Regions from separate parts of the Oerskovia sp. USHLN155 genome, predicted to be linked through region 2. Evidence: riboswitches for the same ligand, from Rfam matches in the RefSeq annotation. Region 2 holds a riboswitch; each other region holds the start of a gene.

Region 1 (9,993 bases), on a different contig from region 2:
GGGGCTCGCGGGGCGTGCCGCTCCCGCGACCTCCGCCCCGGGCCCGCTTGCGACACCCCTCGGCAACGGCTGGGAGGACGACCTGCCGCCCGCGCTCGAGCTCTCCGACGCGGAGGTCGCGCGGCGCGCCAAGCGTGCCGAGGCCGAGCAGGTCGAGCTCGACGTCCGGGCGCTGGCGGGGGGCGTGGACGGTCGCTCGGGGGACGGGCGGACCGACGACGAGGAGGCCGTCGCGCTCCTGGGCGCGGGCGTCGGCTACTACTGGCGCGAGGCCAAGCCGTTCTGGCAGGAGTTCTTCGCGCGCCTCAAGGAGCCGGTCGACCAGTGGCAGACGCCGCGCGCGTACTTCCTGGTGGAGCGCGCCGAGGTGATCGAGGACTGGGCGAGGGCCACGCCGCGCAGCAACCCGTCGCGGCGCCTGCGCCTGTACGGCGAGCTGCCGGACGGCTCGGAGCTCAAGGCCGGGTACGACGGCGCCACCGCGCTCTTCGAAGGACCGGCACCCGACGGGATCGAGCCCGCCCGCGGTGCGGTCCGCTGGTCGACGGGCAGCGTGCGCGTCCACGGCGTCGAGCGGGGCCGTCTCGGGAACGGGCGCGAGGTCGACGTCCTCGACGTGCGCCTGCCCGTGCCCAAGGGCGTCTCGCCGCACGAGGCGCTGCCCATGGCGCTCGCGGTCGGACAGGTGCTGCCGACGCCGCAGCAGGAGGCGTCGATCCGGGCGCTGGCGACGGCCGTGCAGGCGCAGAACCCCGCCGGCGTCGCTGCGCCCCTCGACCTCCCGGACCACCCCGCGCTCGACCTGCTCCGCCGTCGCCCGCCGCGCACGGTGTCCGGCGCTCCGCTGCCCGTCCTGGGCGACGGCCCCGAGCGGTACATCGACGCCGTGACCGACGCCGTACGGGACCTCGACGGCTCCTACCTCGGTGTCCAGGGGCCGCCCGGCACGGGCAAGACCCACCTCGCGTCGAAGGTCGTCGGCCGGCTCGTGGCCGAGGGGTGGCGCGTGGGCGTCGTCGCGCAGTCGCACGACGTCGTGGAGAACGTCCTCGCGGGGGTCATCACCAAGGGTGGCGTGCCCGCGGACCGCGTGGGCAAGAAGGCCTCGGGTCCCAAGGGCCGCGACGTGTCGAAGGTGGGGCGGGACGGGGGACCCCTGCCCGACGACGTCGCGGCGGCCTCCCTGCCCGAGGGCTCGCGGCTCGTGCCCTGGCGCCTCGTCGACTCCCCGCAGACCGCGGCCTTCGTCGCCGAGGGGCCCTGCGTCGTCGGCGGGACCGCGTGGGACTTCGCGCACGCCGAACGGTTCGGCGACGGCGAGCTCGACCTGCTCGTGATCGACGAGGCCGGGCAGTTCTCGCTCGCCAACACCATCGCGGTCTCCCGGGCCGCGCAGCGGCTCCTGCTGCTCGGCGACCCGCAGCAGCTCCCGCAGGTCTCGCAGGGGCAGCACCCCGAGCCCGTCGACCAGTCGGCGCTCGGGTGGCTGACCCGTGCGGGCGGCGGCCACGACGTGCTGCCGCCCGAGTTCGGCTACTTCCTGGCCCGCTCGTGGCGCATGCACCCCGCGCTGTGCGACGCCGTGTCCGAGCTCGCGTACGAGGGCCTGCTGCACGCCGAGGCCGCTGCGGGCGAGCGGCTCCTCGTGGGCGTCGAGCCCGGTGTGCACGTCGTCGAGGTCGAGCACGCGGGCAACGCGGTGTCCTCGGTCGAGGAGGCCCAGGAGGTGGTGCGGCAGGTCAAGGCGCTGCTCGGGACGACGTGGTACCCGGGAGGGCCCGGTGGGTCGGACGGCGCCGCACGTGCCTCACGCGCCCTCACGGAGGACGACTTCGTCGTCGTGGCCCCCTACAACGCGCAGGTGTGGACCGTGCGCCACGCGCTCCAGGCCGCGGGGCTGGGCGACGTGCGGGTGGGCACGGTCGACAAGTTCCAGGGCAAGGAGGCGCCCGTCGCGATCGTCTCGATGACGGCCTCGGCCCGCGAGGACGTGCCGCGCGGCATGGAGTTCCTGCTCTCGCGCAACCGGGTCAACGTCGCGGTCTCGCGCGGCCAGTGGTGCGCCGTCGTGGTCCGTTCGCCCCGGCTCACGGACTACCTCCCGAACCATCCCGAGGAGCTCGCCGAGCTGGGCGCGTTCATCGGGCTGTGTCGGTCGGGCGTGGCCCCGCTCCGCTGAGTGCGGAGTACTCGTCGTCGTTCGGGGCTCTCGGCGACGAGTGCTCCGCACTCAGGCGTTGGACTCAGAAGTCGCCGAAGCCGCCGAAGTCGCCGCCACCGAAGTCCCCGAAGCCGCCGAAGTCGCCGCCCGCCTCGGTGACGTCCCCGCCACCAGTGTCTCCGGCCCCCGTGTCGCCGGCTCCCGGGTCCGTCTCGCCGCCCGTCTCGGTCGCGCCGGGGTCGCCCTCGCCCGAGGTCCCGCCGTCGCCGGCGAAGTCCGCGGTCGGGTCACCGAACATCGGGCCGAACAACATGTTGGCGACCGCGGAGCCGATCACGACGCCCGCGATGGTGCCGAGCATGCTCGAGCCGATCATCGAGCCCATGCCCGGACCGCCCGGACCGCCCTGCCGGCCGCCGAACGACCGTTCGAGCGTGCCGGGGTTGCGCATCTCGGCGCGGGTCGCCATGCGGGCGAGCGACTGCGGGTCGTCGGAGGTCGCGCGCTCGGCGGGCGGCAGGTTCTCACCGAGCTCGGCCAGCACGCGGCGCCGCTGCTCCGGCGTCAGCCGCTCGAACGCCTCGGCGTGCGCCTGCTCGACGGCCTCGGGGGGAGCCGTGCGCAGCAGGTAGCGGTAGCGGTCGATCGCGACGTCGTCCTCGCTGCGTGCGGGGCCCGTCGGGGCCGGGGGCGGGGTGCCGTAGGCAGGGGCGCCGGGGCGGTCTGCCGAGCCGTAGGGTGAGCGCTCGTCCTGCGGGGTGCGGCCGAGGAGGCGGTCGAGGAATCCCATGAGCGTGTCCTTTGGTCGAACCGTCGAGGGCGGACGCCCTCACTGGTCCAACGCGGCGCCCGGCTCACCCGTTCCGCCGAGTGCATGATGCGGCCGAGAGACGCCCGGCGGGTCGCGGCCGGAACGCACTCAGCGGGGAGAGCGCACCGGTTCCGGCGTCGGGCCCACCCCGCCGAGCAGCCGCACGTTGAGGCCCTGGCCCTCGACCTCGAGCGCGTGGTACTGCTCGTGCACCCGCACGGTGGCACCGGGGCCGACGTCGAGCAGCGTGTGATGCCACACCCGGCACGCCCCCTCGCCCGACGCGTACTCGACGACGACCTCGGCTCCGCCGTCGTGCGCCCGCACCGCGAGCACGACGCCCTCGCGCCAACCCCAGGGCCGGTTGCGGAGCATGCGCTCGTGGACGGGGTGCAGGAGGTGCCCGGTGTCGAACCGTTCGCACACAGCGGGCGGGGGACAGGCGACGACCGTCGCCCGGCGTTCCATGACGCGCTCGGCCATGGTGCTCCTTCTCTCCGTGCCCGACGGCGGAGCTCGCCCCCGTGCGCACAACCACCCGGGACCGTCCCCGGGTGAGGGGCACGAGGAGGCGCCCTACGACGTCGGGCCTCGCTCTTCCCCCACGGTCGTGGGGGCGGGTCTTCCTCCGGGAGCACCGTGCGCGTCGCGCGGTTGCCGGACCAGCACGCCGGAGGGCGGTTCGCTGGTCCTCTGGACCGTTCTCAGTTCTACCACGGCGTCACCGCCCGAGCACCAGGGTGCCTGGTCCTGGACGCACGAGTGCCCCCGACCGAGACGGTCGGGGGCACTCGTTCAATGATCAGCTACGCCCGGAGGCGAGTGAGATCAGAGCGGGCGGATGTTCTCCGCCTGCGGGCCCTTGGGGCCCTGCGTCACGTCGAACTCGACGCGCTGGTTCTCCTCGAGCGAGCGGAAGCCCTGCGTCTGGATGGCGGAGTAGTGCGCGAACACGTCGGCGCTGCCGTCCTCAGGTGCGATGAAGCCGTAGCCCTTTTCGCCGTTGAACCACTTCACGGTTCCCAATGCCATGGGGATCTCCTTCTAGAGTTTCAAACAGCTCCATGATCTGGAGCCGAACATCACGGTGTTCGTCGTCAACTCTTGGGTAACAAGGTTCGCGGTGGCATGGGGCCGTTGCGCAAGGACAAGCGAGGCACTGCAATCTCACCGGCTACGGTACAGGGGTTACTCCGACTGTGCTAGCCCTGATGCTAACGATTGAAGTACGCGTGTCCGCCAACCAGGCCAGGGCCGAGCAAATCGGGCACCGTCACGAGCGTGTAGCCCGCGGCCCGCAGGCCGTCCACGATGCCCGGGACGGCGTCCACGGTGGAGCCGTGGATGTCGTGCATCAGGAGGATCGCCCCAGGTCGGACGCCTGCGAGAGCCCGCTCGGTCGTCATGGCGGTGTCCTTGTTCTTCCAGTCCTCGGTGTCGACGTCCCACAGGATCGCCGGCTCGTTCCGCTGGGAGAGGACACTCGTCACAGTGTCGCTCGTCGCGCCGTACGGAGGGCGAACGAGCGTCGGTCGGACGCCCGACGCGGCCTCGACCGCGTCCGCCGTCGAGGTCAGCTCGTCCGTGATCTGGTCGGTGCCGAGCTTCGAGAGGTCGGGGTGGGACCAGGTGTGGTTGCCCACCGCGTGCCCCTCGGCGACCTCGCGACGGACCAGGTCGGGATGCGACTTCACGGAACGGCCGACGAGGAAGAACGTCGCCCTCACCTGCTTCTCGGCGAGCGTGTCGAGCAGTCGGGACGTGTGCTTGCCCGGGCCGTCGTCGAAGGTCAGGGCCACGCACCGCAGCACCGAGCAGTCGGGGGCGCCGGACGGGTCGGGCGCGACGGGCGGGGTCACGGGCGGCGGCTCGACGGGGGGCGGTGCGATGCCCATGAACGGGGCGCCGCTCGCCGCGACGTCCGCGATCTGCTTCCCGACGGCGGACAGGGCCGTCCGGGTCGCGTCGGGCTCGATGCGCACGGCCAGCTCTCCGTCGGAGCGGGCAGAGACCAGGCCGGGCGCGAAGACCAGGGTCGCGGCGCCGTCGGGCCCGAGACGCACGTCCCGGAACGTGTCCTCCGACGAGGGCACCGGCTCGTCGAACCCCAGACCGGCCGAGGCGAGCGCCGCGTCGACCCACTGCGCGGCCTGCGTGCGTCCGTCGGCCGTGAAGAGGTCCGACGACCACGTCGTGGTCGCGCGAGGGAGGTCGGTGTAGAACGTCTGGGAGCCGACCTCGCCGTTCGCCCCGCCCGTGAAGGCGTACGTCGTGGCACGCACCCCCAGCACGTCGCCCTGCGCGAGCACCAGGTCCCACCCGACGTTGAGCTCGTTGCCCACCCCGTCCGGGTCGATCGCGGCGTCGTACGCCTTCTCGGTCGCGTCGACGAACCGGCCGAAGGCGTGCGAGAGGGAGCGCTCCCCAGGGATCGAGACCGTCGAGATCGAGCGCGCGTCACCGGCGTCCGCGGTCGACTCCTGGTGGATCTCGAGGTTCTCGACCGAGGCCGGGTCCAGGACCGCCGGCGGGTCGACCCGCTCGGCGGGGACCGGGGTCTGCGTGGGTGACGGGGCGCCCGTGGGGGAAGCCTCCCCGGACGGGTCCGCAGCGGCGCGCGTCAGGTAGAACGTGACCCCTGCGGCGACGACCAGGAGCGGCACGAGCACGGCGAGGACCCAGACGGCACGGTTCCGCGGGCGCGCGGGAGCGGAGCCGCCCGGCGTCTGGTCGTGGGTCGGAGGAAGGGACTGGGGCACCAGACCACCGTGCCACCCGCACCCGGTGCGCGTCGCGACCGGCACGGCGGATGAGAGCAGCGCCACAGTCGTCTTCAGCACCCTCGTGCACGGTCGTCGCAAGGGCTCCACAGCCTTCACCTCTCGGCCACCGAGGGACTTCCCCCCGCGTGCCCGTCCGCCGTCGCAGGGACGGGTGGTGCCCACCGTGCGCGCCGGGGTAGAACTGGACGATGGTCTCTCCCGCGCAGGTTCCCGACGTCGTCCTCAACAACGGCGTCACCGTCCCGCAGGTCGGGCTCGGCGTCTTCAAGGTGCCCGACGACGCGACCCAGCAGAACGTCGAGCAGGCGCTCGAGTCCGGCTACCGGCACATCGACACCGCGGCCGGCTACTACAACGAGGCCGGCGTGGGTGCCGCGCTGCGCGCGAGCGGCCTGCGCCGCGACGAGATCTTCGTGACGACCAAGCTCCGCAACGGCGACCAGGGGTACGAGTCGGCCCTGCAGGCGTTCGAGGACTCGCGGGAGGAGCTCGACGTCGAGGTCGTGGACCTCTACCTCGTCCACTGGCCCGTCCCCAGCAAGGACCTCTACGTCGAGACCTGGCGGGCGTTCGAGAAGCTCTACGCCGACGGCGCGGCGCGGGCGATCGGCGTCTCCAACTTCCTGCCCGAGCACCTCGCGCGCCTGCTCGCCGAGACCGACGTGGTGCCGGCCGTCAACCAGATCGAGGTCCACCCGACCTACCAGCAGCGCGCGACCCAGGCCGCGACCCGGGCCGCCGGGATCGCGGTCGAGGCGTACTCGCCGCTCGGCCGCGGAGCGGACCTCGACCACCCCGCGGTCGCCGCGGCCGCCGACGCCCACGGCGTCACGCCCGCCCAGGCGATCCTGCGCTGGCACGTCCAGAGCGACCGGATCGTGATCCCCAAGTCGGTGGACCCCGAGCGGCTCGCGACGAACATCGACCTGTTCGGGTTCGAGCTCTCGCCCGACGAGGTCGCGGCGATCGACGCGCTCGACTCCGACGCCCGGCTCGGCTCCGACCCCGCGACGGCCGCGTTCTCGCAGTACCCGTCCTGACCCGGTTCGCCGGGCATCTGCCGCTCCTGTGCCGGATCGAGACGTTCCCGTGACGGCGCCGTAACGAGGGACGGAGTCTCGTGTAACGGCGCCCGCGTACGTTCCAGGCACTCAGGTCGCCGGACCGGGGGCCCGGGACCACGGGCGCCTTGTCCGGTTCGCCGCGTGTGAGTCCCTGGTTGCAATTGTGCATCTGGGGTTTCGCGCTCGTCCGACCTGTGCCATCGTCAGCACGATATTCAGTGCTGAATATTCAGGTGATCCACCGCGGGTGCGAGGTCTCTGAGCACCCGGGTGCGATCTGGCGCACGGAGGTTCGGAATGCAACGCACAGCACGTCGAACGACGGGTGGACTGGCTCTCGCGCTGGCAGCCACCCTCGCCATCACCGCATGCGGCACCCAGTCTCAGGGGGACGACGGAGGATCGACGGAGACGTCGAGCGAGACAGGGTCGGCCGATCTCAAGATCGTGCCGTCCGTCCAGATCGACATCGACGGGGCCGAGGTCCCGGTCGAGACGTCGGGCGACCCCGTCGACCCGGCCGGCGACGGCGCGGCCGAGTGTGCCGAGGGCACCTCGATCGCCATGGCCGGTGCTCTGACCGGCCCCAACGCGGCGCTCGGGCAGAACATCCTCTACGGCGCCAAGGTCGCGGTGGACGCGTTCAACGCCGCGAACGCAGGCTGCCAGGTCACGATCAAGGAGTTCGACACCGAGGGCGACCCGCAGAAGGCGACCCAGGTCGCCCCGCAGATCGTCGGCGACGCGAGCATCATCGCGCTCCTCGGCCCGGCGTTCTCCGGCGAGACCTCCGCGACGGGCGACGTCTTCAGCCAGGCGGGCCTCCCGTCGCTGTCGGCGTCGGCCACCAACCCCGACATCACCAAGAACGGCTGGAAGACGTTCTTCCGCGGTCTCGCGAACGATGCGGTCCAGGGCCCGGCGGTCGCCAAGTACATGGTGGACACGCTCGGGTACGAGAAGGTCTGCGTGGTCCAGGACAACTCGGACTACGGCGTGGGTCTCGCGAAGGAGATCACCGCGGGCCTCGGCGACGCGGCCGACGACTCCTGCTCGGCCGAGGTCAAGGTCGGCGACAAGGACTTCGCGGCCGCGACGCAGCTCATCTCGAGCTCCGACGCGGACGCCGTCTTCTACGCGGGCTACTACGCCGAGGCCGCGCCGTTCGCGCAGCAGCTGCGTGACGCGGGCGTCGACATCCCGTTCGTGTCCGCGGACGGTACCAACGACCCGCAGTTCGTCACGCAGGCGGGCGCGGCGTCCAAGGGCGCGATCCTGTCCTGCCCGTGCGGTCCGGCTCCCGACGACTTCGCGGCCGCGTACGAGGCGCTCAACGGTCAGGCCCCGGGCGTCTACTCGGTCGAGGGCTACGACCTGGCGACGATCATGCTCACGGGCATCGCGTCGGGCGTCACGGACCGTGCCGGGATGCTCGACTTCGTGACGAACTACGACGGTGAGGGCCTGGCCCGCACCTACAAGTGGGACGACACGGGCGAGCTCTCGTCCGCGCTGATCTGGATCTACGAGGTCCAGTAGCCGGTCGGCGCCTGCCTGCCCGCAGCGCCGCCCCCTTCCCGGTCGAGCACGGCCGGGCCGGGGGCGGTGTCGCCTGACGGCAGCCGCCGAGCGGACCGCGGTGCGCCCGCCCTCCTCGCGGGGCGGACGCACCGCGGTCGGCCGACCGCCCTCCCACCGGCTTCAAGGAGCAGCATGTCGATGCTCGTCCACGGCGTCCTCGCCGCCGACCCACTCATCGGATTCGACCTCGCGGCGCTGGGCCGCAACTTCTGGGCCCTCACCGTCGACGGCCTGACCTACGGCGCGGTCTACGCGCTCGTCGCGGTGGGCTACACGCTCGTCTACGGCGTGCTGCGCCTCATCAACTTCGCCCACTCCGAGATCTTCATGCTCGGCATGTTCGGGCAGTACGCCACGCTTCTCGCCCTGGGCTTCTACCCGAGCGGCGACGCGTTCGACAAGGGCATCCTGCTCACGGTCCTCTACCTGGGGATCGCGATGATCGGCGGCATGGTGGTCGCGGGAGGGGCCGCCGTCGGGCTCGAACGCGTGGCCTACAGACCCCTGCGCAAACGTGGGGCCCCGTCGCTCGTCTTCCTCATCACCGCGATCGGCGCGTCGTTCGTGATCCAGGAGTTCGTGCACTTCGTGCTCCCGGCCCTGACGGGCGGTGAGCTGGGCGGCGTGAACGCCGAGCAGCCGATCCGGCTGGTCGAGCCCGAGGTCCAGTTCACGCTCTTCGGCGCCAACGTCACCAACGTGACCCTCATCATCATCTTCTCGGCGCTGATCCTGGCGCTCGCGACCGACATGTTCATCAACCGGACCAAGTTCGGTCGCGGCATCCGCGCGGTCGCGCAGGACCCCGTGACGGCGACCCTCATGGGGGTCTCGCGCGAGCGCATCATCATGCTGACGTTCCTCATCGGCGGCGTCCTGGCCGGTGCCGCGGCGCTGCTGTACACGCTGCGCGTCCCCAACGGGATCATCTACTCGGGCGGCTTCATCCTGGGGATCAAGGCGTTCTCCGCGGCGGTCCTCGGCGGGATCGGCAACCTGCGCGGGGCGCTGCTCGGCGGCCTGCTGCTGGGCGTCATGGAGAACTACGGCCAGGTCGTGTTCGGCACCGAGTGGCGCGACGTGGTCGCGTTCGTCCTGCTGATCGTGGTCCTGATGTTCCGTCCGACCGGCATCCTCGGCGAGTCCTTGGGGAGGGCGCGAGCATGAGCACCAGCACTCCTGCGGAGAACGACGGCACGACCCAGCCCGTGCGCCCCCGCCCCGAGCTCCCGCCCGCGGGTCAGACGCCCGTCGCCCAGCGCCCTCACGGCGGGCTGGGGGACCGGTTCCGGCTGTGGTGGGACGCGCTCGCGCGGCCCGCGCAGTGGGGGGTCGGGGTCCCGTTCATCCTGTTCGTGGCCCTGCTGCCGATCCTGAACATCCCGGTCCTGACCACGGTCGGCACCAACTTCGGGGCCGTGATGGCGCAGTTCGGGATGTACGCGCTCATCGCGATCGGTTTGAACGTCGTGGTGGGGCAGGCGGGTCTGCTCGACCTCGGCTACGTGGGCTTCTACGCGATCGGCGCGTACACGCTCGCGATCCTCACGAGCCCGGACAGCCCGTGGAACGTGACCCAGCCCGAGGGCTGGC
Region 2 (9,993 bases):
GCGAACACGTACGGCAGGCCGAGCTCGGCCGCCAGGCGCGCGGAGTAGTCGCTCGACCCGAGCAGCCACACGGTCGGCACCGACTCGGCGGCCGGGGTCGCGTGGACGTCGTAGACCTGACCGGTCGTGAGGCGGACCGAAGCGCCCTCGGCACTCATGAGCGAGCGGATGTCCTGGACGTGCTGGGGAAAGCGGTCGACGTCGGACGTCGGGCCGCTGCTGCGCAGCAGGGCGGTGACGACCGGGTCGCTGCCGGGCGCGCGCCCGATGCCCAGGTCGACCCGCCCCGGGGCCATGGCCTCCAGGACCGCGAACTGCTCGGCGACGACGAGCGGCGCGTGGTTGGGCAGCATCACGCCGCCCGACCCGACGCGGATCCGCTCGCTCACCGCGGCGGCCGCCGAGATCATGACGGGCGGTGCCGACGCCGCGACCGCGGGCATGTTGTGGTGCTCGGCGAACCAGTAGCGCGTGAAGCCGAGACGGTCGGCGAGGCGCACGAGGTCCAGGGAGGCGGCGATGGCCTGGGCGGAGGACTGTCCCGAGCGGACGGGGACGAGGTCGAGGACGGAGAGGCGCGGCGAGGTAGTCATCGCCAGGTGCAACCCCGGGATACGGCTGGGGTATTCCTGCGCAGCCGCTGGGTGCGGAGCGGGTGTCGTCGATCACTCGCTCCGGCGACACGTACTCCGCACCCAGCGCGCGGCCGAGGGCCTAGCGTGCGGCGAGCGCCTGCTCGACGTCCTCGATCAGGTCGAGCGGGTCCTCGAGGCCGATCGACAGGCGCACGGTCGTCTCCGCGATCCCGACGGCGGCACGCCCCTCCGGACCCAGCTTGCGGTGCGTCGTGGTCGCCGGGTGCGTGATGAGCGACTTGGCGTCACCCAGGTTGTTGGAGATGTCCACGACCCGCAGGGCGTCGAGGAACTGGAACGTGCGCTTCTTGAGGAGCTCGGGGTCGGTGTGCGGGTCGTCGGCGCCGGGCACGTCGAGGTTGAACGTGACGACCGTCCCGCCGCCGCTCTGCTGGGCCTTGGCGAGCTCGACCTGGGGGTGCGAGGCGAGGAACGGGTAGCGCACGGCCGTGATGCCGGGCAGCTCCTCGAGCGCGGTCGCGACGTGGAGGGCCGAGGCGTTCTGCGCCTTGACGCGCACCGACAGGGTCTCGAGCCCCTTGACGAGGACCCACGCGTTGAACGCACTGAGCGAGGGGCCGGTGTTGCGGATGAAGGTCTGGACGGGGCCCTTGACGTACTCCTCGGAGCCCAGGATCGCGCCGCCCAGCACGCGGCCCTGCCCGTCGATGTGCTTGGTCGCCGAGTACACGACGACGTCGGCGCCGAGCTCGAGCGGCTTCTGCAGCACGGGGGTCGCGAACACGTTGTCGAGCACGACGACGGCACCCGCGGCGTGCGCGAGGTCGCTCACGCGGCGCACGTCGATCACGTCCTGCATGGGGTTGGACGGGGTCTCGAAGAAGACGACGTCCGCGGGGGTCGACAGCGCCTCCTCCCACTGGGAGAGGACGTGTCCGTCGACGTAGTCGGTGCGCACGCCCCACTTGGCGAAGATCTCGTCGAAGATCACGAGCGACGAGCCGAACAGCGCGCGGGCCGCGACGATGCGCGACCCGGCCCCGACCAGCGCCGCGAGGGACGTGAAGACCGCGGACATGCCCGACGCCGTGGCGTAGCAGGCCTCGGCCCCCTCGATGAGGCGCAGCCGCTCCTCGAACGTGTGCACGGTCGGGTTGCCGTAGCGCGAGTAGATGAAGCGGTCGACCTCGCCCGTGAACGCGGCCTCGGCCTCGGCGGCGCTCCCGTACACGTAGCCCTGCGTGAGGAAGAGCGCTTCGCTCGTCTCCTCGAAGTTCGTGCGGGCGTGGCCGCCGCGCACGGCGAGCGTGTCGGGGCGGACCGAGCGGGGGAGCGGGCCTCGCCCCGAGCCGCCCGGGATGCCGGCGGGGATGCGGAGCACGCCGTCCCCGGTCGCGGCGCTCACGACTGCGTCCAGGGCAGGCCCGCGGCGCGCCAGCCGTCGGAGCCACGGTGACCGGCGTCGTCGAGCCCTCCCTCGAAGCCCTCGAGGACGTTGTACGCGGGACCCAGCCCCGCGGCGGTCGCGGCCTTGGCCGCGCCGATCGAGCGGGCTCCCGAGCGGCACAGGAAGACGACCGGACGCTCAGGGCTCAACCCGGCCGCGGTGAGCTCCGCGACGAACGCCGCGTTGGGGCGGCCCGTGACGTCGACCCACTGGGTCAGGACGGGCTCACGGCCCGTCGAGGCAAGATCGGGGATCCCGACGAAGCGCCACTCGGCGTCGGTGCGGACGTCCACGAGGACGGCGCTCGGGTCGCTCTGGAGAAGGGCCCACGCCTGCTGGGGCGTGATGTCGCCGGCGTAGCCGTCGGCGGGCCGGGCGTCGGGGACCGGGGCAGCGGTCGCGCGGTCGGGGGCACTCATGGTGATCCTCCATCGGTCGTGGCGGTAGCACCCTCGCCCGTCACCGGGGGGTTGCTGCGGCGTCATCGTGCCAAGTCACTCAGCCGCTCTGGATGGTTGCGTCGGATCGTACGCCACCGTGACCACGGAAAAGAACAGGTGTCTCGCAGGGTGGTCGGGCTAGGTTCCTGCCCATGAGCCACCTCCCCGAACCGGACCGCGCGCCCGACCAGGCCGAGGAGCTCCTGGCCGGAGGGAACTCGACGACCGTGGTGCGGCGCGGTGAAACCGTCCGGCGGACCGCAGGGCCCTGGACGCCCACGGTCCAGGCGCTCCTGCGGCACCTGCGAGCACAGGGCGTCACCGAGGTGCCCGAGCCGCTGGGGACCGACGACCAGGGCCGCGAGGTGCTGTCCTTCCTCACCGGTGACGTCGCGCACTACCCGCTGCCCGAGTGGGTCTGGGACGAGTCGGTGCTCCGTGACGCGGGCGCGCTGCTGCGGCGCGTGCACGACGCGAGCGTCGGGTTCCTCGCCGCGGGCGGTGCGCCCGCGCCACCCGTCTGGCAGACCGCACCGCACGAGCCCGCCGAGGTCGTGTGCCACAACGACGTCGCCCCGTACAACCTGGTCTTCCGCGACGGGGTCGTGGTCGGGCTCATCGACTTCGACACCGCGAGCCCCGGCCCCCGGATCTGGGACCTGGCCTACCTGGGCTACCGGCTCGCGCCCCTCGTGGCGGATGCCGCGGAGGGGGAGGGGGGCGACGCCGTCGGGCGCTTGGACCCGTTGGCGCGGCTCGACACCCTGGTCTGCGCGTACGGGATGCCGTACTCGCGTCGCGAGGTCCTGACCGTCGTGGTCGCTCGCCTCGACGAGCTCGCGGCGTTCACGGACGAGCGTGCGGCCGCGACCGGACGCGACGACTTCCGGGCGCACGCGACCATGTACCGGGCCGACGCGCGACGTGTCCAGGCACTCGCGGACGCGTCGCCCCGCTGAGCCGGCCCGCCCGCCTGACAGACCGCACTGACCACCATCCGAGACGCGGTGCCCACCGGTTGACACGCTCTGCGGGCCTCGACCATCCTGGACACCAGGTCATGAGTGCCAGCGCAAAACCCCGGTTTGCTGGCCGGCAACCCTCCTCCGCGGTGGGGTGCCCCGGGTGACGACCAGGTCCCTCTCTATCTGGAGGGGGGCAAGCGCGGAGGGGCCGGCACGGCGAACTCCGACGACCACCGGAGGACGTGCCATGAGCGCACACGCAGTCATCGAAGCACCCACCTCGTGTGCCGTGCTGCCCGTCGTGGGCAGCGACACCCTGGTCCCCCTCGTCGACGGGCGCAGCGTCCCGTACGCGAACCTCGACGTCGCGGCCTCGGCCCCGGCGCTCCAGGTCGTGGCCGACCGGGTCAACGAGGTCCTGCCGCTGTATGCGAGCGTGCACCGCGGCGCGGGCTACCTCTCCCAGGTGTCGACGGCCCTCTACGAGGCCGCCCGCCAGACCATCGGCGCGTTCGTCGGCGCGCGCGAGGACGACGTCACGATCGTCACGCGCAACACCACGGACTCCCTCAACCTCCTCGCGGGCTGCGTCCCGGTCCAGGCGGACGGCTCGCCGGGGCGCGTGCTCGTCCTCGACGTCGAGCACCACGCGAACCTCCTGCCCTGGCAGCGCACGGGCGGGGCCACGGTCCTCGTCGGTGGAGCGACGGTCGCCGAGACCCTGTCGGGCCTGCGCGCCGAGCTCGCCCGCTTCCCGTACGCGCTCGTCGCGGTCACGGGGGCGTCGAACGTCACGGGCGAGTCGCTGCCGCTCGCCGCGGTCGTGGCCGCGGCGCACGACGCCGGCGCGCGCGTCCTGCTCGACGGCGCCCAGCTCGTCCCGCACCGGGGCGTCTCGCTCGCCGCGAGCGACGTGGACTACGTCGCGTTCTCGGGGCACAAGACGTACGCGCCGTTCGGTGCGGGCGCTCTCGTCGGGCGCCGCGACTGGCTCGACTCCGGCACGCCCTACCTCGCCGGTGGCGGGGCGGTGCGCAACGTGACGCTCGACGGCACCACGTGGCAGAGCGCCCCGGCACGGCACGAGGCCGGGTCGCCCAACGTGATCGGCGCGGTCGCGCTCGCCTCGGCGTGCGACGCGCTCGCGGCCCTCGAGCCCGGCGAGCTCGTCGCGCACGAGACCGAGCTGCGGGCCCGCCTCGTCGAGGGGCTGGAGGCGATCGACGGCGTGCGCGTCGTGCGGGCCTGGGCCGACGCCGTCGACCCGGTGGGGGTCGTGACGTTCTCGGTCGACGGCTCGGACGCGGGGCTGGTCGCGGCCTACCTGTCGGCCGAGCACGGCATCGGCGTGCGCGACGGCCGCTTCTGCGCGCACCCGCTCCTGGCCCGGCTGGGCTTCCCGGCCGGGGCGATCCGGGCGTCGATCGGGGTGGGCACCACGGGCGAGGAGATCGACCGTCTCGTCACCGCGCTGCGCACCTGGGTGAGCGAGGGGGCCAAGGCCCGGTACGAGGTCGTGGACGGCTGCTGGGTCGTGAGCGACGACCCGCGTCCGCTCCTGCAGGTCGCGGGGCTCTCGGGCCTGTTCGCGACGGCCGCCGCAGGCAACATCACGGCCGCCGTGGGCTGCGGACCAGCCCCCGCGTGAGTACCCTCTGACCTGCGAAGACGTTGCCTGGAGCGCAACGTTCACCGGGGCGTCACCTCGTCGTTCACGAACGACCGCTCCGTGGTCTTGGCGGCGACGCCTGCGTGTGTTCTGATATGCGCTGTGCAGCACGATGTCCACCTAGAAGGCCACGGGTTCCGCCTCGAACCCCTGGCTGTCGCGCACGCCGGTGCGCTGGCCCAGATCGTCGATCCGTCGATGTGGGCAGGCATGAGTACGACCCTCCCCGAGGGGGAGGTCGGGATGGTGAACTTCATCGAGGACACCCGCGCCACCCGCGCGCTGACGGCCTTCGCCGTCGTCGACGCGGGCTCGGGTCTCGTGGTGGGGAGCACCGCTTTCCGTGACCTGTCGCTCGACGACAGGCGCGTGGAGATCGGGCGGACCTTCTACGCCCGTTCCACGTGGGGGAGCCTCGTCAACCCGGTCTCGAAATGGTTGCTGCTCCGACATGCGTTCGAGTCGTGGGACGTGCACCGCGTGGGGTTCCGGGTGGACGCGCGCAACGCGCGCTCGCTCGCCGCGATGCGTCGCCTCGGCGCCTACGAGGAGGGCGTCATGCGGGGTCATCGCACGGCGCCCGACGGGACCCGTGCCGACTCGGTGTGCTTCTCGATCCTGGCGCACGAGTGGGCGGGCGTCGAGCTCGGCCTGCTCGACCGCATCGCGAGCCCGCGCATCGTGCCCGTGCTCGGCCCGGTCGGGCTGACCGATGCCGGGGAGCCCGATGCCGGGGCGCTCGGTGCCGCGGTGCCTGTGGGGCCGCCGGTCCTCACCGTGGTGCCGCCCGTCGGCGAGGTCCCGCTCGGAGGGGGCTTCGACGTCGTGGTCGCGGCCGGCCCGGGCGACCTCGCCGCGGTCCCCGACCTGCCCCCGGTCATCGCGCTCTGACCTTCGCCGCGTCCACCCTGTCCACAGCACCGCCCCGGGACCCGCAAGCGGGTCCCGGGGCGGTCCTCGTCGGGGCGTCAGTCCTTCTTGAAGGCGTCCTTGACGTCGTCGCCGGCCTGCTTGACGTTGGCCTTCGCCTGGTCAGCGTGGCCCTCGGCCTCGAGGCGCTCGTTGCCGGTCGCCTTGCCGGCGCCTTCCTTGACCTTGCCCTTGGCCTCTTCGGCACCGTGCTTGATCTTGTCTCCCAGTCCCATGGGGTTCCTCCCTCGGTGGTGGTGGCTGCTTCCCGACGACCGTAGGCAGGGGTCGCGGGGACTCGCATCTCGGGTGACGGGCGGTCCACGAGACCTTCACAACTGGTCGGGCAGGATGACCGGATGGAGAACGACGTCGTCCTGGAAGGGTTCGGGCTGCGGCTCGAGCCGCTCGCCGCGCAGCACGCGCCCGCGCTCGGCGCGTTCGTCGACGACGCCCTGTGGGCGGGGATGTCATCGCCTACGCCGCGCGGTACGTCAGCGATGTCCGCCTACGTGCGCGAGGCGGTGGCGGCGCCGGGGCGCCTGGCGTGGGCCGTCGTCGGGCCGGTGGCTCCGGGGTCCGCGCCCGACGGCGCCACGTGCGTCCGCGGCAGCACCTCGCTCTACGAGTGGTCGCCCGCCCAGCGGCGCGTCGAGCTCGGATCGACCTTCTACGACCGACCCTGGTGGGGCGGCGTGACCAACCCGGCGTGCAAGTACCTGCTGCTGCGGCACGCGTTCGAGGTGCTCGACGTCGAGCGCGTCGCGCTGCGGGCCGACGCGCGCAACGCGCGGTCCATCGCGGCGATCCGGCGCCTCGGGGCCGTACCCGAGGGGGTGCTGCGCAGCCACCGCGTCGCGCCCGACGGGTCGCGCGGCGACACCGCCTACTTCTCGATCCTCGCGGACGAGTGGCCGGGGGTCCGCGACGGGCTGCTGGAGCGGCTGCATCGCCTGGGCACCGCGCGGCGGGCGAGGTGACGGGCCGACCTGAGGCGCCCCTGTGGCCTCTTCGCCCGAACCTCCTTAGGTTGGAAGGATGCCTCCGCGGACCTGCGACGGGCTGACCGAGCGCTGGAGGGCTGTTGACGACCGAGGACGCGCGACCGGCAGGACCCGCGGTCGACCCCGACGACAGAGCCTTCTTCGGGCACCCCCGAGGCCTCTCGACCCTGTTCGGCCTCGAGGTCTGGGAGCGGTTCTCCTTCCTCGGGATGCAGGCGATCCTCGTCCTGTTCTTCACCGCGTCGGTCGCGGACGACGGGCTCGGCATGGCCGCCGGGCCCGCGGCCTCGATCGCGGCCGGGTACGGGACCATGGTCTACCTGGTCTCGGTCGGCGGCGGGTGGATCGCGGACCGGGTCCTGGGCTCGTACCGCGCGGTCCTGTGGGGCGGCATCCTCATCGCGTGCGGGCACTACACCATGGCGATTCCCGCCGAGCTCTCGACGTGGCTCGGCCTGGTCCTCATCAGCCTGGGCACGGGCCTGCTCAAGCCCAACGTGTCGACGCTCGTGGGCAAGCTCTACTCGACCACCGACGAGCGCCGGGACGCCGGGTTCGCGCTCTACTACATGGGCATCAACGTCGGGGCGTTCTTCGGCCCCCTCGTCACGGGATGGCTCGGCGCCGACGTCGGCTGGCACTGGGGCTTCTCGGCCGCCGCGATCGGCATGACCGCCGGAGTGGTCCAGTACGTCGTGGGCCGCAAGCACGTCCCCGGGCACGGGCGCGGCCCCGAGGCGCCCCTGCCGCCGGCCGTGATGCGCCGGACCCTGTGGATCCTGGGAGGGGTCGCGGCCGGGGTGGTGGTCCTCGCCGTCGGGCTCGCGCTCGTGGGGCGACTCAGCATCGCGGGCGTCGTCGACGCGCTGACCGTGGTCGCGATGGCCGCGCCGATCGTCTACTTCACCGTCATGTTCCGCAGCCCGCGCGTGACTGGCGAGGAGCGCGGCAGGCTGCGCCCGTTCCTCGTGCTGTGGTTCGCGTCGGTCGCGTTCAACTTCGTGCTGTTCCAGGCGTACAGCGTCCTGATCCTGCTGGCCGACCAGCACGTCGAGCGCACGATCTTCGGGTGGGAGGCCCCCGCGGCCTGGTTCAGCTCGTTCCTCGGTGGCGTCGAGGTGCTCGTCGCGCCCGTGGTCGCGGCGCTGTGGACCTGGCTCGGACCGCGGCAGCCGCACGCCTCCAAGAAGATCGCGATCGGCGCACTCCTCGGTGGGCTGTCCTACCTGGTCCTCGTGCCCGCCGTGACGGGGCAGAGCGGCGACTGGAAGATCGCCGTGTGGTGGCTCCTGGCCTCGCTCCTGCTGCTGGGCCTCGGTGACGTGCTGCTGCAGACGACGGGCCTGTCCGCGACGACCAAGCTCGCGCCCGCGGCGTTCTCGAGCCAGTCGATGGCCGTGTGGTTCCTGTCGATCGCGCTCGCCAACGGCATCCAGGCGCAGACCGTCAGGTTCTACGGCGAGATCCCCGACGGCCTCTACTTCACGCTCAACGGGGCCGTGGCCGTGCTCGTCGCGGTCGTCGTCCTGATCCTCTCGCCCTGGATGAAGCGGACCATGCACCCCGTCCACTGACCCAGCACCACCCGCACCACCCGATCGACCCAGCACCGGAGGAACGACCATGCGGTACGTGACCGAGCTCCCGTTCGAGACCACGGTCGAGGACCACTGGATACCCCTCGCCGACGGCACGCGCCTCGCCGCGCGCGTGTGGCGACCGGTCGACCCCGCGCCCGTCCCCGCGATCCTGGAGTACCTGCCCTACCGGCTGTCCGACTGGACCGCCCCGCGTGACGCGCAGCGTCACCCCTACTACGCGGGCCACGGCTACGCGTCGGTGCGCGTCGACATCCGCGGCAGCGGGAACTCGGACGGGCACCAGGACGACGAGTACTCCCCGACCGAGCTCGCGGACGGCGTCGCGGTCGTCGAGTGGCTCGCGTCGCAGGAGTGGTGCAGCGGCAAGGTCGGGATGTTCGGCATCTCGTGGGGAGGGTTCAACGCCCTGCAGGTCGCGGCCCTCGCACCCGAGGCGCTGCGCGCGATCGTCACGGTGTGCTCGACCGACGACCGCTACGACAACGACGTCCACTACACGGGCGGCTCGGTGCTTGCGGTCGACATGCACGCGTGGGCCGCGACCATGCTCGCGTTCTGCTCCCGGCCCCCGGACCCGGCCGTCGTGGGCGACCGGTGGAAGGAGCAGTGGCTCGACCGCCTCGAGCACACCGAGCCGTTCGTCCACACCTGGCTCGACCACCAGGTGCGCGACGACTACTGGCGCCACGGCAGCGTCGTCGAGGACTACTCGGCGATCAAGGCCGCGGTGCTCGCGGTCGGCGGGTGGAACGACCCCTACCGCGACACGGTCCTGCGGCTCGTCGCCGCAGGGGACCAGGCGGCCGACGGCGACCGCGCCCTGGGCGGTCCGGTCCGGGGCATCGTCGGTCCCTGGTCGCACCAGTACCCCGACCGCGGCCTGCCCCCGGGCCCCTCGATCGGCTTCCTCCAGGAGACCCTGCGCTGGTGGGACCAGTTCCTCAAGGACGAGGACACGGGCGCCCTCGACGAACCGGTGCTGCGCGCATGGGTCACCGAGTCCGTGCCGCCCGCCACGGTCTACGACGAGCTGCCCGGCCGCTGGGTCGGGGAGGAGCGGTGGCCGTCGCCGCACGTGCGTCCCACGGCCCTCCCGCTCGCGGGAGCGCCGGGCGGAACGGACGACACCGACGACGCCCTCGGCCGGGTGCTGCGCACGACCGCCCCGCTCGTCACGCACCTTCCCGCCCACCCGGGCCCAGCGGGCGGCGAGCTGGGGGCCCTGGCGGACGTGCCGCCGTCGTGCCTCGTGGCTTCTCCCCAGCACACCGGGATCGACGCGGGGCGCTTCTTCCCGTTCGGCAACGACGCGGACCTGCCGCCCGACCAGCGCGAGGAGGACGGGCGGTCCGTGTGCTTCGA
Region 3 (9,993 bases), on a different contig from region 2:
TGCTGCGGGTCCGTGAGGACGCTGCGCGCGGGGCCCTCCTCCACGACCCGGCCGTGCCGCAGGACCACGATGCGGTCGGCGCGGTCGGCGGCCACCCCCAGGTCGTGCGTGATGAGGAGCACCGCCGTGCCGAGCGTCGAGCGCAGCAGCTCGATGTGGTCGAGGATGCGGCGCTGGACCGTGACGTCGAGCGCGCTCGTGGGCTCGTCGGCGATCACCAGGTCGGGCCCGGCGGCGATCGCGATCGCGATGAGGACGCGCTGGCGCATGCCGCCCGAGAGCTGCGACGGGTACTGCCTGGCGCGAGCGGCCGGGTCGTCGAGGCCCGCCTTCTCCAGGAGGTCGACCGCGCGCCTGCGCGCCTCGCGACGACGAGCGAGGCCGTGGATCACGAGGACCTCCGCGACCTGGTCGCCCACGCGCTGGACCGGGTTGAGCGAGACGGTCGGGTCCTGCGGGACCAGGCCGATCCTGCGCCCGCGCACCTCGCGCCACTCGCCCTCGCTCAGCCCGGTCAGGTCCTGGCCGCCGAACCGGATCGTGCCCGACGTGCGGCGACCACCGCGCGGCAGCAGGTTGACGACCGCGTGGGCCGTGGTGCTCTTGCCGGACCCCGACTCGCCCACCAGCGCGACGACCTCGCCCGCACGGACCTGGAGCGAGACCCCGTCGACGGCGGGCGCGTCACCTCCCGCCGTCGTGCGGTAGCCGACGCGCAGGTCCTGGACGTCCAGCAGGACGTCGTCGTGCACGGGGACGCTCATCGGTCCTCTCCGTCCTTCTCGAGCGATCGGGAGATGCGGTTGGCCGACAGCACGACCGCGACGATCACGAGCCCCGGCAGCGTCGTGAGCCACCACGCGGACGCGAGGTAGTCGCGGCCGCCGGACACCAGCGCGCCCCACTCCGGGGTCGGCGGCGCGGCCCCGTAGCCCAGGAAGCTCAGGGCCGAGATCGCGAGGACGGACGACCCCAGCTCGAGCGCGGTCAGCGCGACCACCGGGCCCGCCGAGTTGGGCAGGATGTGACGGCGCAGCACCGTGTACCAGCGCACGCCCGACGCACGGGCGGCCTCGACGTACGTCGTCGACGACGTCCGCAGCGCCTCCGCACGCATCACGCGCGCGAACGCCGCGATCGTCGTGATGCCGACCGCGATCGCCACCTTGACCGTGCCGAACCCCAGCACCGTGATGATCGCGAGCGAGAGCAGCAGGCTCGGCACCGCGAGCAGCACGTCGACGACACGCCCCACGACGTCGTCGACCCACCCCCGCAGGAAGCCTGCGAGCAGGCCCAGCAACGAGCCGACCGACAGTCCCAGTGCGACCGCGATCACGGTCGCGCTCAGCGACAGCCACGAGCCGTGCACGACCCGGGCGTACACGTCGCGACCCAGGTGGTCCGTGCCGAACAGGTGCTCCGCGCTCGGCGCCTGCAGGCGGTCCGTCGGGACCCCCGTGATCGGGTCCTGGGCCGCGAAGACGCCCGGCGCGAGCGCCCACGCGACCACGAGCAGCAGGAACAGCACCGCGAGCAGCAGGCCGGGGCGGCGCAGCACCGCGAGCCCCGACCGGCCGAGCGTGCGCGCCGACGAGCGCACTCCCCTGGTACGCCGGTGCGCGGCCTCGAGCGGGGCCGGGCCGGCGAGGGCCGCATGCGCGTGCGGCGCATCGGGCCCGGCCGGCGCGTCCGGCCCGTCCGGCGCGGACACGTCCGGGGGCAGCGTCTCCGGGACGGTGTAGGTGTCGAGTCGTGCGGTCATGATGTCCTCCTCCGTGCCCTCACGCCGCGGCGGAGGGCTGGCGGGTGGTGATCCGGGGGTCGAGCACGGGGTAGAGCAGGTCCACCAGCAGGGTCACGACGACGAAGACCACGGCCGAGAAGACCACGATCGCCTGGACCACGGGCACGTCCTGCTGGTTGACCGCGGTCACCGTCAGCCGACCGACGCCGGCCCGGGAGAAGACCGTCTCGGTCACGACCGCACCGGCCAGGAGCCCCCCGACCGTCACCCCGAGCACCGTGAGCGCCGGGATGGAGGCGTTGCGCAGGGCGTGACCGAAGTGCACGCGGGCCCGCCCCGCCCCCTTGGCCCGGGCGGTCTCGACGTAGGGCTCGGCCAGGGTCTGGCGCAGGCTGCGCGAGAGAACCTGCGCGAACGCGGCGCTCGCGGGGATCGCGAGCGTGAACGCCGGCAGGACGAGGCTTTCGAAGCCCTCGTTCCCCATGGCGGGGAACAGCCTCAGCTCGAACGAGAACCACTGGAGCAGGAGCAGCCCCACCCAGAACGTCGGCAACGAGATGCCCAGGGCAGGCAGCGACGTGAGCGTGTGCCGGAGCCAGCGGGCACGCGGGTAGGTGCTCGCGAGCGCGAGCGCCGCTCCCCCGGCGAGCGCGAGACCCAGCGCGAGGGCCGTGAGCTGCAGCGTGGGGGGCAGGGCCTCGGCCAGGAGCTTCGTGGCGGGCGCCCCCGAGGAGAAGGAGCGCCCGAAGTCCAGGTGCAGCGCGCCCCAGAGACCGTGCGCGTACTGGACCAGGACAGGGCGGTCGAGCCCCTGCTCGGCACGCAGGCGCGCGACGAGCTCGGGGTCCGAGAGATCGCCGTCGGCTCCGGCGGCCTTGATCGAGGCCGCGTCGCTCGGCAGGACGTAGAGCAGGAAGAAGGAGATCGTGAAGGCCGCCCAGAGGACGAAGCCTCCCTGCCCCAGGCGGCGGGCGATGTACCGGCCCATGGTCGGCTCCTCTCGGGTGGTGACGTGCAGGTCGTGACGCGCGGTTGGACGGATCGGTCGCGGGAGCGCCGGCTCGGCGGGACACGCGACGCGTCCCGCCGAGCCGCTACCTCAGTCCTGCTGGACCCAGGCGCCGTAGAAGTCGAGGCGGGTCGACGCCTCGAAGCCCAGGCCGTGGACCGTGTCGGCCGCCGCGATCGTCGTCGAGAGCTCGTAGACCGGGATCGCGTGGCCCTCCTGCACCAGGAGACGCGCAGCCTGGGTCACGAGCTCCTGCCGCTCGGCCGGGTCGGTCGACGCGGCCGAGCGATCGAGCAGCACGTCGACTTCCTCGGGTGCCCGCTTGTTGATGTTGCGCGCGTTGGCCGAGAAGATCGTGCGCAGCACGTCGGGGTCCGAGCGCGTCAGGTTGTAGTAGTCGAAGTCGAAGTCTCCGGACTTCTTGAGCTCGGTGGACTCGGCGACCGTGACCTGCTTGAGCTGGAGGTCCACACCGATCTTCGCGAGCTGCTGCTGGACGAGCTCGAGCGGCTCGGCCACCTGCCAGAACGTGACGGTGGTGGACAGCCGCTGTCCGTCCTTGACCCGCACGCCGTCGGCACCCTTGACCCAGCCGGCGTCGTCGAGGAGCTCTTCCGCACCGTCCGGGTCGTACGCCAGGTCGTCCGAGACGTCGGCCCACAGCGGGGTCGAGTGCGACAGCACGCTCGTCGCGGGCTCGTCCTGCGGGGTCAGCAGGGTCGCAGCGATCTCCTCGCGGTCGATGCCCTTGCTGATCGCCTGCCGCACTGCGGGGTCGGCGGCGAGCGGTCGCGACTCGTTGGGGAAGAGGTTGAAGACGACGCCCGGGTTCGCCCGGTACGCGAGCCAGAAGCCGTTGCCGTCGAACTGCGGCAGGTCGACCGTGCTGATGGCCGCGGTCGCGTCGATCTGGCCCGAGAGCAGGCTGCCGGTCCGCACGCTGGCCTCGGGCACGAACTTCACGGTCACGGTGTCGAGGTACGCCTCACCCGTGTGGTCGTCGGCCCCGGAGGCCCAGTCGTAGCCGGCGACCTTCTCGAGCACGACCTCCTGGTCGAACGTGTACGACTTCACCGCGAACGGCCCGGAGCCCACGAACTTCCCGGCGCACCGGTCCTCGACGCTGAGCGCGGCGGACGCGGGCGAGAGCAGACCGAGCGAGAAGGTCGAGGACGCCTGGAGGAACTGAGCGCTGGGGGCTGAGAAGTCGACCCGCACGGTGCGGGGGTCCACGACCGTGGTCCCCTCGTACCCGACGAGGTAGGCCGAGCCGAGCGAGGCCGCTGCCCCGAGCTCGACGATCTTGTCGAAGTTCGTCTTGACGGCGGCCGCGTCGATCGGCGTGCCGTCGGCGAACGTCGGCCCCTCCCGGAGCGTGAACGTGAAGCTCGTCGCGTCCGCGTCGACCTCCCAGCTCTCGGCGAGCCACGGCAGGATCTCCCCCGTGTCCGGGTCCTGCGCGGTGAGCGAGGCCACGGTCTGACGGGCCGAGGCGATCGCGTCGTTGTTCCCGACCTGCTGCGGGTCGATGCAGTGCGAGTCGACCGTGACCGCGAAGGTGAGGTTGCCGCCCGGGACGGGCTCCGCCGTCGGACCGGGGGACGTGCCGTCCGCCGTGCTGCCGCCACCGGTGCCGCACGCCCCGAGCAGGAGCGCCGTCGCGGCGAGGGAGGCCGCGGCGAGCGCGCGGCGGGACGGGGCCGTACGGCCGCCGGGGCCCGAGGGCCAGGTCGAGAGGGACATGCGAGAGGTGCTCCTTCGGTCGTGCGCGCCGTCGGACCGGCAGTGCCGGGGCGCTGAGGGGTCGCCGACGGACCGTGGGTGCGTCGGATCGACGCCGGGCTCACGGCGAGCGGCGGTGGGGAGCCGTCGAGGGGACGGCGGAGGGGGGACGCGGGGTGTCGGCCGTGCGTCAGGTGCAGCGGGGGTTCAGCAACGTGTCAGCGACAACAGGGCGCGAGGGGTCTGGCTCCGCCGAGGCGGCACACCGCCCTGCGGTCGTGCTCCTGTTCCGTCCCGAGTGCGCGCATCGCCCGTTCCTCCGTGTGCTTACCGCGCCCGACGGGTCGCGGTCAGGTACCACCCGGAGCACCCCGTCACGTCGAAGGGTTGCTGGCCAGCGAGCCGGGTCTTGGCGCTGGCGCTCTTCACCTGCCGCACAGGAAAGCCTCCCGGGGGCGAGGAGTCAAGGGGTGAGAGCGCCGTCCCACGCATTGAGACGCCGGGAGCGCGAGACGGGGCCCGTCGACCCGGGTCGGGGTCGGCGGGCCCCGTCAGGGGGCGCGCGAGGGGCGCGTCGGCCGCGACGAGCCGCGCTCAGGACGCCTTGCGCTTGCGCCCCACGAGCACGAGGTCGTCGCGGTGCACGATCTCCCGGTCGTACCCCTCGCCCAGCCTGTCGCGCAGCTCGTGCGTCGAACGCCCGAGCAGGTCCGGGATGTCGCTCGAGTCGAACGCGACGAGGCCGCGCGCGATCACGCGCCCGTCGGGCGCGACGAGCTCGACGGGGTCGCCGGCGTCGAAGTCGCCCGTGACGCCGACCACGCCCGCGGGCAGCAGCGACGCGCGTCCGCCCAGGACCGCGGTGACCGCTCCCTCGTCGAGCTCGAGGCGCCCGCGCGTGCGGGCGGCGTGCGCAAGCCACAGGCGCCGGCGCGTCGTGCGCTTGCCGGTCACCGCGAACCACGTCCCGACCTCGCGCCCCGCGAGGGCGCCCTCGGCGTGCGCGGCCTTGGTCAGGACGACCGGGATGCCCGAGCCCGTCGCGATGCGCACCGACTCGAGCTTGGTGAGCATGCCGCCCGTCCCGATCGAGCTGCCGCGGCCGGTGACCTCGATGCCCTCGAGGTCGAGCGCGGACCGGACCTCGCGGATCCGCTGGGTGCCGGGGCGCGAGGGCGGCCCGTCGTACAGGCCGTCGACGTCGGTCAGCAGGACCATCGCGTCGGCGCGGACCAGGTGCGAGACCAGGGCAGCGAGGCGGTCGTTGTCACCGAAGCGGATCTCGTCCGTCGCGACCGCGTCGTTCTCGTTGACGACCGGCACGATCCCCAGGTCCAGCAGACGCTCGAGCGAGCGCTGCGCGTTGCGGTAGTGCCCGCGGCGGATGGTGTCCTCGGCCGTGAGGAGCACCTGGCCCACGCGGATGCCGTACTCGGCGAACGCCTGGGCGTAGCGGGCGACGAGGAGGCCCTGGCCCACCGAGGCCGCGGCCTGGGCCGTCGCGAGGTCGCGAGGTCGTGCGCTCAGGCCGAGCGGTCCGATCCCCGCGGCGATCGCCCCCGACGTCACGAGCACGACCTGCCCGCCCGCTGCGTGGCGGGCCGCGATCACGTCGACGAGCGCGTGGAGGGCAGGGACGCTGAGGTGCCCGTCCGGTCCGGTGAGGGAGGAGGAGCCGATCTTGACGACGACCCGGTGGGCCGTGGCGACCTGGGAGCGTGCGGAGAGCGCATTCACGGGCTCATCATCCCGCGCCGGGCGCCCGGACGGGGCGCCGTTTCAGCGTGTGACACCTCACGGTGGGAGGGCGTGGGCACCTGCTCCCCCGCCGGCCCGACGACGCCGCTCCCCTCCGGGCGCTCGTCTCGCCCGCCCGCAGGGTCGGCACCACCCGGGGACGCCGCAGGGCGGGCACGACCCGAGGGCCGTACCCGCCCTGTGGGCGGACGTGCGATGTCGACGACCCGTCGACCCGTACGGGGTCAGTCCTGGTCGGGGTCCGTCCAGTGACCGGACTCGCGCTCGGTCCACAGCTCGGCACGGGCCTCGGCCTTGGCGTCCATGCGCTCGGTGTACTCGCGACGCTTGTCCGAGCGCGTGGGGCGGGAGGTGTCCTCGAGCCGCAGGTCGGAGCCGCGCGGGCCGCCGAGGAGCTCGGAGCCCGTGATGAGCGTGGGCTCCCAGTCGAACACGACAGCGTTCTTGTCCGAACCGATGCGTACCTCGTCGCCCGCGACGGCACCGGCCTTGAAGAGCTTCTCCTCGACGCCGAGGCGTGCGAGACGGTCCGCGAGGTAGCCCACGGCCTCGTCGTTCGAGAAGTCGGTCTGGCGGACCCAGCGCTCGGGCTTGGAGCCGCGGACCTCGTAGTAGAAGCCGGTCTCGGCGCCACCCTTGCGGGTCACGGTGAAGCCCGCGTCGTCGACAGCCTTGGGGCGCAGGATCGTGCGCGCCGGCGCGGGAGCCGGGGCGTCACGGCGAGCCTGGTCGACGAGCTCGGCGAGCGCGAACGTCAGGGGGCGCAGGCCCTCGTGGCTCGCGGTCGAGATCTCGAAGACGCGCAGGCCGCGGGCCTCGAGGTCGGGGCGCACGAGCTCGGCGAGCTCGCGGGCCTCGGGCACGTCGATCTTGTTGAGCACCACGAGGCGCGGGCGCTCGTTGAGCGGGAGCCGGGCCCCTTCGATGTCGAGGTCGCCCGCGTAGGCGTCGAGCTCGGCCTCGAGCGCCTCGAGGTCGGAGATCGGGTCACGACCGGGCTCGAGCGTCGCGCAGTCGAGCACGTGCACGATCACGGCGGTGCGCTCGATGTGGCGCAGGAACTCGAGGCCGAGCCCCTTGCCCTGGCTCGCGCCGGGGATGAGGCCGGGGACGTCGGCGACCGTGTAGCGCGAGTCGCCCGCCTGGACCACGCCCAGGTTGGGGACGAGGGTCGTGAACGGGTAGTCGGCGATCTTGGGCCGGGCCGCGGAGATCGCGGCGACGAGCGAGGACTTGCCGGCGCTCGGGAAACCGACGAGCGCGACGTCGGCGATCGACTTGACCTCGAGGACGAAGTCGGCCTCCTCGCCGGGCTCGCCGAGCAGCGCGAAGCCGGGCGCCTTGCGGCGCTGGGAGGCGAGCGCGGCGTTGCCGAGGCCACCCCGGCCACCGGCGGCGGCGACGTACTCGGCACCCTCGCCGACGAGGTCGGCCAGGACGTTGCCGTCCGTGTCCTTGATCACGGTGCCGTCGGGCACGCGCAGGATCAGGTCCCCGCCGTTGGCGCCCGCGCGGTGGTCGCCCATGCCCTGGGTGCCGGAGGTCGCGTGGCGGTGCGGCGAGTGGTGGAACTCGAGGAGCGTCGTGGTCTGGGAGTCGACGACGATCCGCACGGTCCCACCATCACCCCCGTTGCCGCCGTCAGGGCCGGCGAGCGGCTTGAACTTCTCCCGGCGGATGGAGGCGCAACCGTTGCCGCCGTCACCGCCGGAGGCGTGCAGGACGACGCGGTCGACGAACGTGGCCATGGAAATGGTCCTCTCAAGCAGGGGGGAAGAACACCAGGAGGGGCGCACCGCGTCGGTGCGCCCCTCCTGTCAAGCGTGCTGCGTCGTGGATCAGGCCTCGGCCGAGACGATGTCGACGACCTTGCGCCCGCGGCGCGTACCGAACTGGACCGCACCGGCGGTCAGGGCGAACAGCGTGTCGTCGCCACCGCGACCGACGTTGTTGCCCGGGTGGAAGTGGGTGCCGCGCTGGCGGACGATGATCTCGCCGGCGCTGACGACCTGGCCACCGAAGCGCTTCACGCCGAGGCGCTGGGCGTTGGAGTCACGACCGTTGCGCGAGGAGCTCGCGCCCTTCTTGTGTGCCATGTCGAACCTGCTTTCGTGCTGGAAGAAGAGGGGGTGGGATCACCTGCGGCGGCCCTCACGAGCCACCGAGGAAGTCACTTGATGCCGGTGACCTTGAGGCGGGTCAGCTGCTGACGGTGACCCTGGCGCTTGCGGTAGCCGGTCTTGTTCTTGTACTTGAGGATCGTGATCTTCGGGCCCTTTTCGTCCCGGACGACCTCAGCAGTGACCTTGACCTTCGCGAGCGCCGCAGCGTCGTGGGTCACCTTCTCCCCGTCCACCAGCAGGATCGCAGGAAGCTCGACGGACTGTCCGGCACCAGCCGACAGACGGTCGACGACGACGATATCGCCGACGGACACCTTCTCCTGGCGGCCACCGGCCTTGACGATCGCGTACACCACGTTGTTGCTCATCTCTTCTAGTCTTGGCGTGCTCGCCATGTCTGGTCGTCTTGGCAGGACTCAACACACCGTGGCGTGCGAGTGCGACCGGACCATGGGCACACGGGACCAGTGCGCACCGAGCGCACCGACGTTCAAGGGTACGGGAATCTCGGAGGCAGGGTCAAATAGCCGCCCTCCCCTCCACGGGTCAAGCCGACGCGCCCGCCCGGACCTCCGTCAGTCGAGGACGAAGGTGACCTCGAGCGCCACCTGCCAGGCGACGATCTTCCCGTCCCTGACCTCGACCTTCTGCTCCTTGACCCACGCGCCCGTGAGGTTGCGCAGCGTCTCGCTCGCCCTCTCGATCCCGGTCTTCACCGCGTCGTCGAAGCTCACGTCGGACCGTGCACTGATCTGGGTGATGCGCGCTACCGAGCCGCTCATGACGTCCTCCGCCGTCCAGGGCGGACGCCTCGTCGCGTCCGCGCACCCCTCCACGATCCCCCGCGGGGCGTCGGCGCGCCAGTGCGCGGCCGCCGAGCCGTGCGTCGGCCGTGCCGAAGCGCCGCTCGACGTCAGCGCAGCCGCGCCGCGAGCCCCGCGACGATCACGTCGGCGCCGAACCCGAACCGCTCGTCGAAGCCGCGGGCGCCGTCAGCATCACCGACACCTCCGACACCTCCGACACCTCCGACACCGTCGACGTCGTCAGCGCCCGCACCACCGACCGCCTGCTCCTCGACGACGAAACCCAGGACGAAGCTGAGCACGGTCCCCCAGGCGCGCGCGGCGTCGTCGGGCGCGAAGCCTGCGGACGCGAGGATGCCCAGCGGGACCTCGACCGCGTCGCGCAGCGCCTCGTCCGTGACGAGGGTGCCACTGAAGACGCGCGCGCCGTCGCGGTGCGCGAGCAGCATGCGGCGCAGGTTCGTCGCGGAGTCGCGCACGCAGTCCTGCCAGGGCGACCCGGCAACGGTCGCCTCGTCCCAGGCCTCGCCGTCGACGAGGTCGCGCAGCATGGTGGCGGCCATCTCGTGGAGCAGGTCGGCCTTGCTCGCGAAGTGCCAGTAGAGCGCGGGCGCCTTGACGCCGAGGTCCTGGGCGAGCCTGCGCAGGGTCAGCCCGTCGAGACCGACCTCGTCGAGCAGCGCGAGCGCCGCGCGCACGACACGCTCCCGGTCCAGCCGCTCGGCCATCGCCCGACCTCCTCGGATCGTCGGCGGCCACGGGTCGGCCGCACGCCCTCACCTTGACACCTTAACAATGTTCAGCAACTCTAACGTTGTTAGATTGAAC

What was found. A riboswitch is a leader RNA that binds a small molecule or an ion and turns the genes downstream of it on or off. The one in region 2 is predicted to bind S-adenosylmethionine.
Region 1: linked by a shared signal. The riboswitch ahead of WFH32_RS14510 (hypothetical protein) and the one ahead of WFH32_RS07270 (aminotransferase class V-fold PLP-dependent enzyme) in region 2 are both predicted to bind S-adenosylmethionine.
Region 3: linked by a shared signal. The riboswitch ahead of WFH32_RS04215 (ABC transporter substrate-binding protein) and the one ahead of WFH32_RS07270 (aminotransferase class V-fold PLP-dependent enzyme) in region 2 are both predicted to bind S-adenosylmethionine.

Annotation. Positions count from the first base shown of each region.
Region 1 is NZ_JBBCXG010000009.1:155,288-165,280, reverse strand. It holds gene WFH32_RS14520 (TM0106 family RecB-like putative nuclease) at 1-2,179, shown strand, start outside; gene WFH32_RS14515 (hypothetical protein) at 2,244-2,951, opposite strand; gene WFH32_RS14510 (hypothetical protein) at 3,081-3,455, opposite strand; SAM riboswitch class IV at 3,561-3,672, opposite strand; gene WFH32_RS14505 (cold-shock protein) at 3,801-4,004, opposite strand; gene WFH32_RS14500 (polysaccharide deacetylase family protein) at 4,187-5,731, opposite strand; gene WFH32_RS14495 (aldo/keto reductase) at 5,944-6,795, shown strand; gene WFH32_RS14490 (branched-chain amino acid ABC transporter substrate-binding protein) at 7,117-8,358, shown strand; gene WFH32_RS14485 (branched-chain amino acid ABC transporter permease) at 8,533-9,567, shown strand; gene WFH32_RS14480 (branched-chain amino acid ABC transporter permease) at 9,564-9,993, shown strand, end outside.
Region 2 is NZ_JBBCXG010000004.1:203,385-213,377, reverse strand. It holds gene WFH32_RS07290 (LLM class flavin-dependent oxidoreductase) at 1-593, opposite strand, end outside; gene WFH32_RS07285 (O-succinylhomoserine sulfhydrylase) at 715-1,977, opposite strand; gene WFH32_RS07280 (rhodanese-like domain-containing protein) at 1,998-2,462, opposite strand; SAM riboswitch class I at 2,469-2,561, opposite strand; gene WFH32_RS07275 (phosphotransferase enzyme family protein) at 2,636-3,442, shown strand; SAM riboswitch class IV at 3,540-3,654, shown strand; gene WFH32_RS07270 (aminotransferase class V-fold PLP-dependent enzyme) at 3,696-5,096, shown strand; gene WFH32_RS07265 (GNAT family N-acetyltransferase) at 5,178-6,008, shown strand; gene WFH32_RS07260 (CsbD family protein) at 6,086-6,262, opposite strand; gene WFH32_RS07255 (GNAT family N-acetyltransferase) at 6,386-7,006, shown strand; gene WFH32_RS07250 (peptide MFS transporter) at 7,111-8,604, shown strand; gene WFH32_RS07245 (CocE/NonD family hydrolase) at 8,654-9,993, shown strand, end outside.
Region 3 is NZ_JBBCXG010000002.1:282,124-292,116, forward strand. It holds gene WFH32_RS04200 (dipeptide ABC transporter ATP-binding protein) at 1-764, opposite strand, end outside; gene WFH32_RS04205 (ABC transporter permease) at 761-1,765, opposite strand; gene WFH32_RS04210 (ABC transporter permease) at 1,785-2,735, opposite strand; gene WFH32_RS04215 (ABC transporter substrate-binding protein) at 2,847-4,499, opposite strand; SAM riboswitch class IV at 4,797-4,908, opposite strand; gene proB (glutamate 5-kinase) at 5,073-6,215, opposite strand; gene obgE (GTPase ObgE) at 6,461-7,984, opposite strand; gene rpmA (50S ribosomal protein L27) at 8,075-8,332, opposite strand; gene rplU (50S ribosomal protein L21) at 8,407-8,715, opposite strand; gene WFH32_RS04240 (dodecin family protein) at 8,935-9,141, opposite strand; gene WFH32_RS04245 (TetR/AcrR family transcriptional regulator C-terminal domain-containing protein) at 9,273-9,893, opposite strand; gene WFH32_RS04250 (NAD(P)H-dependent oxidoreductase) at 9,961-9,993, shown strand, end outside.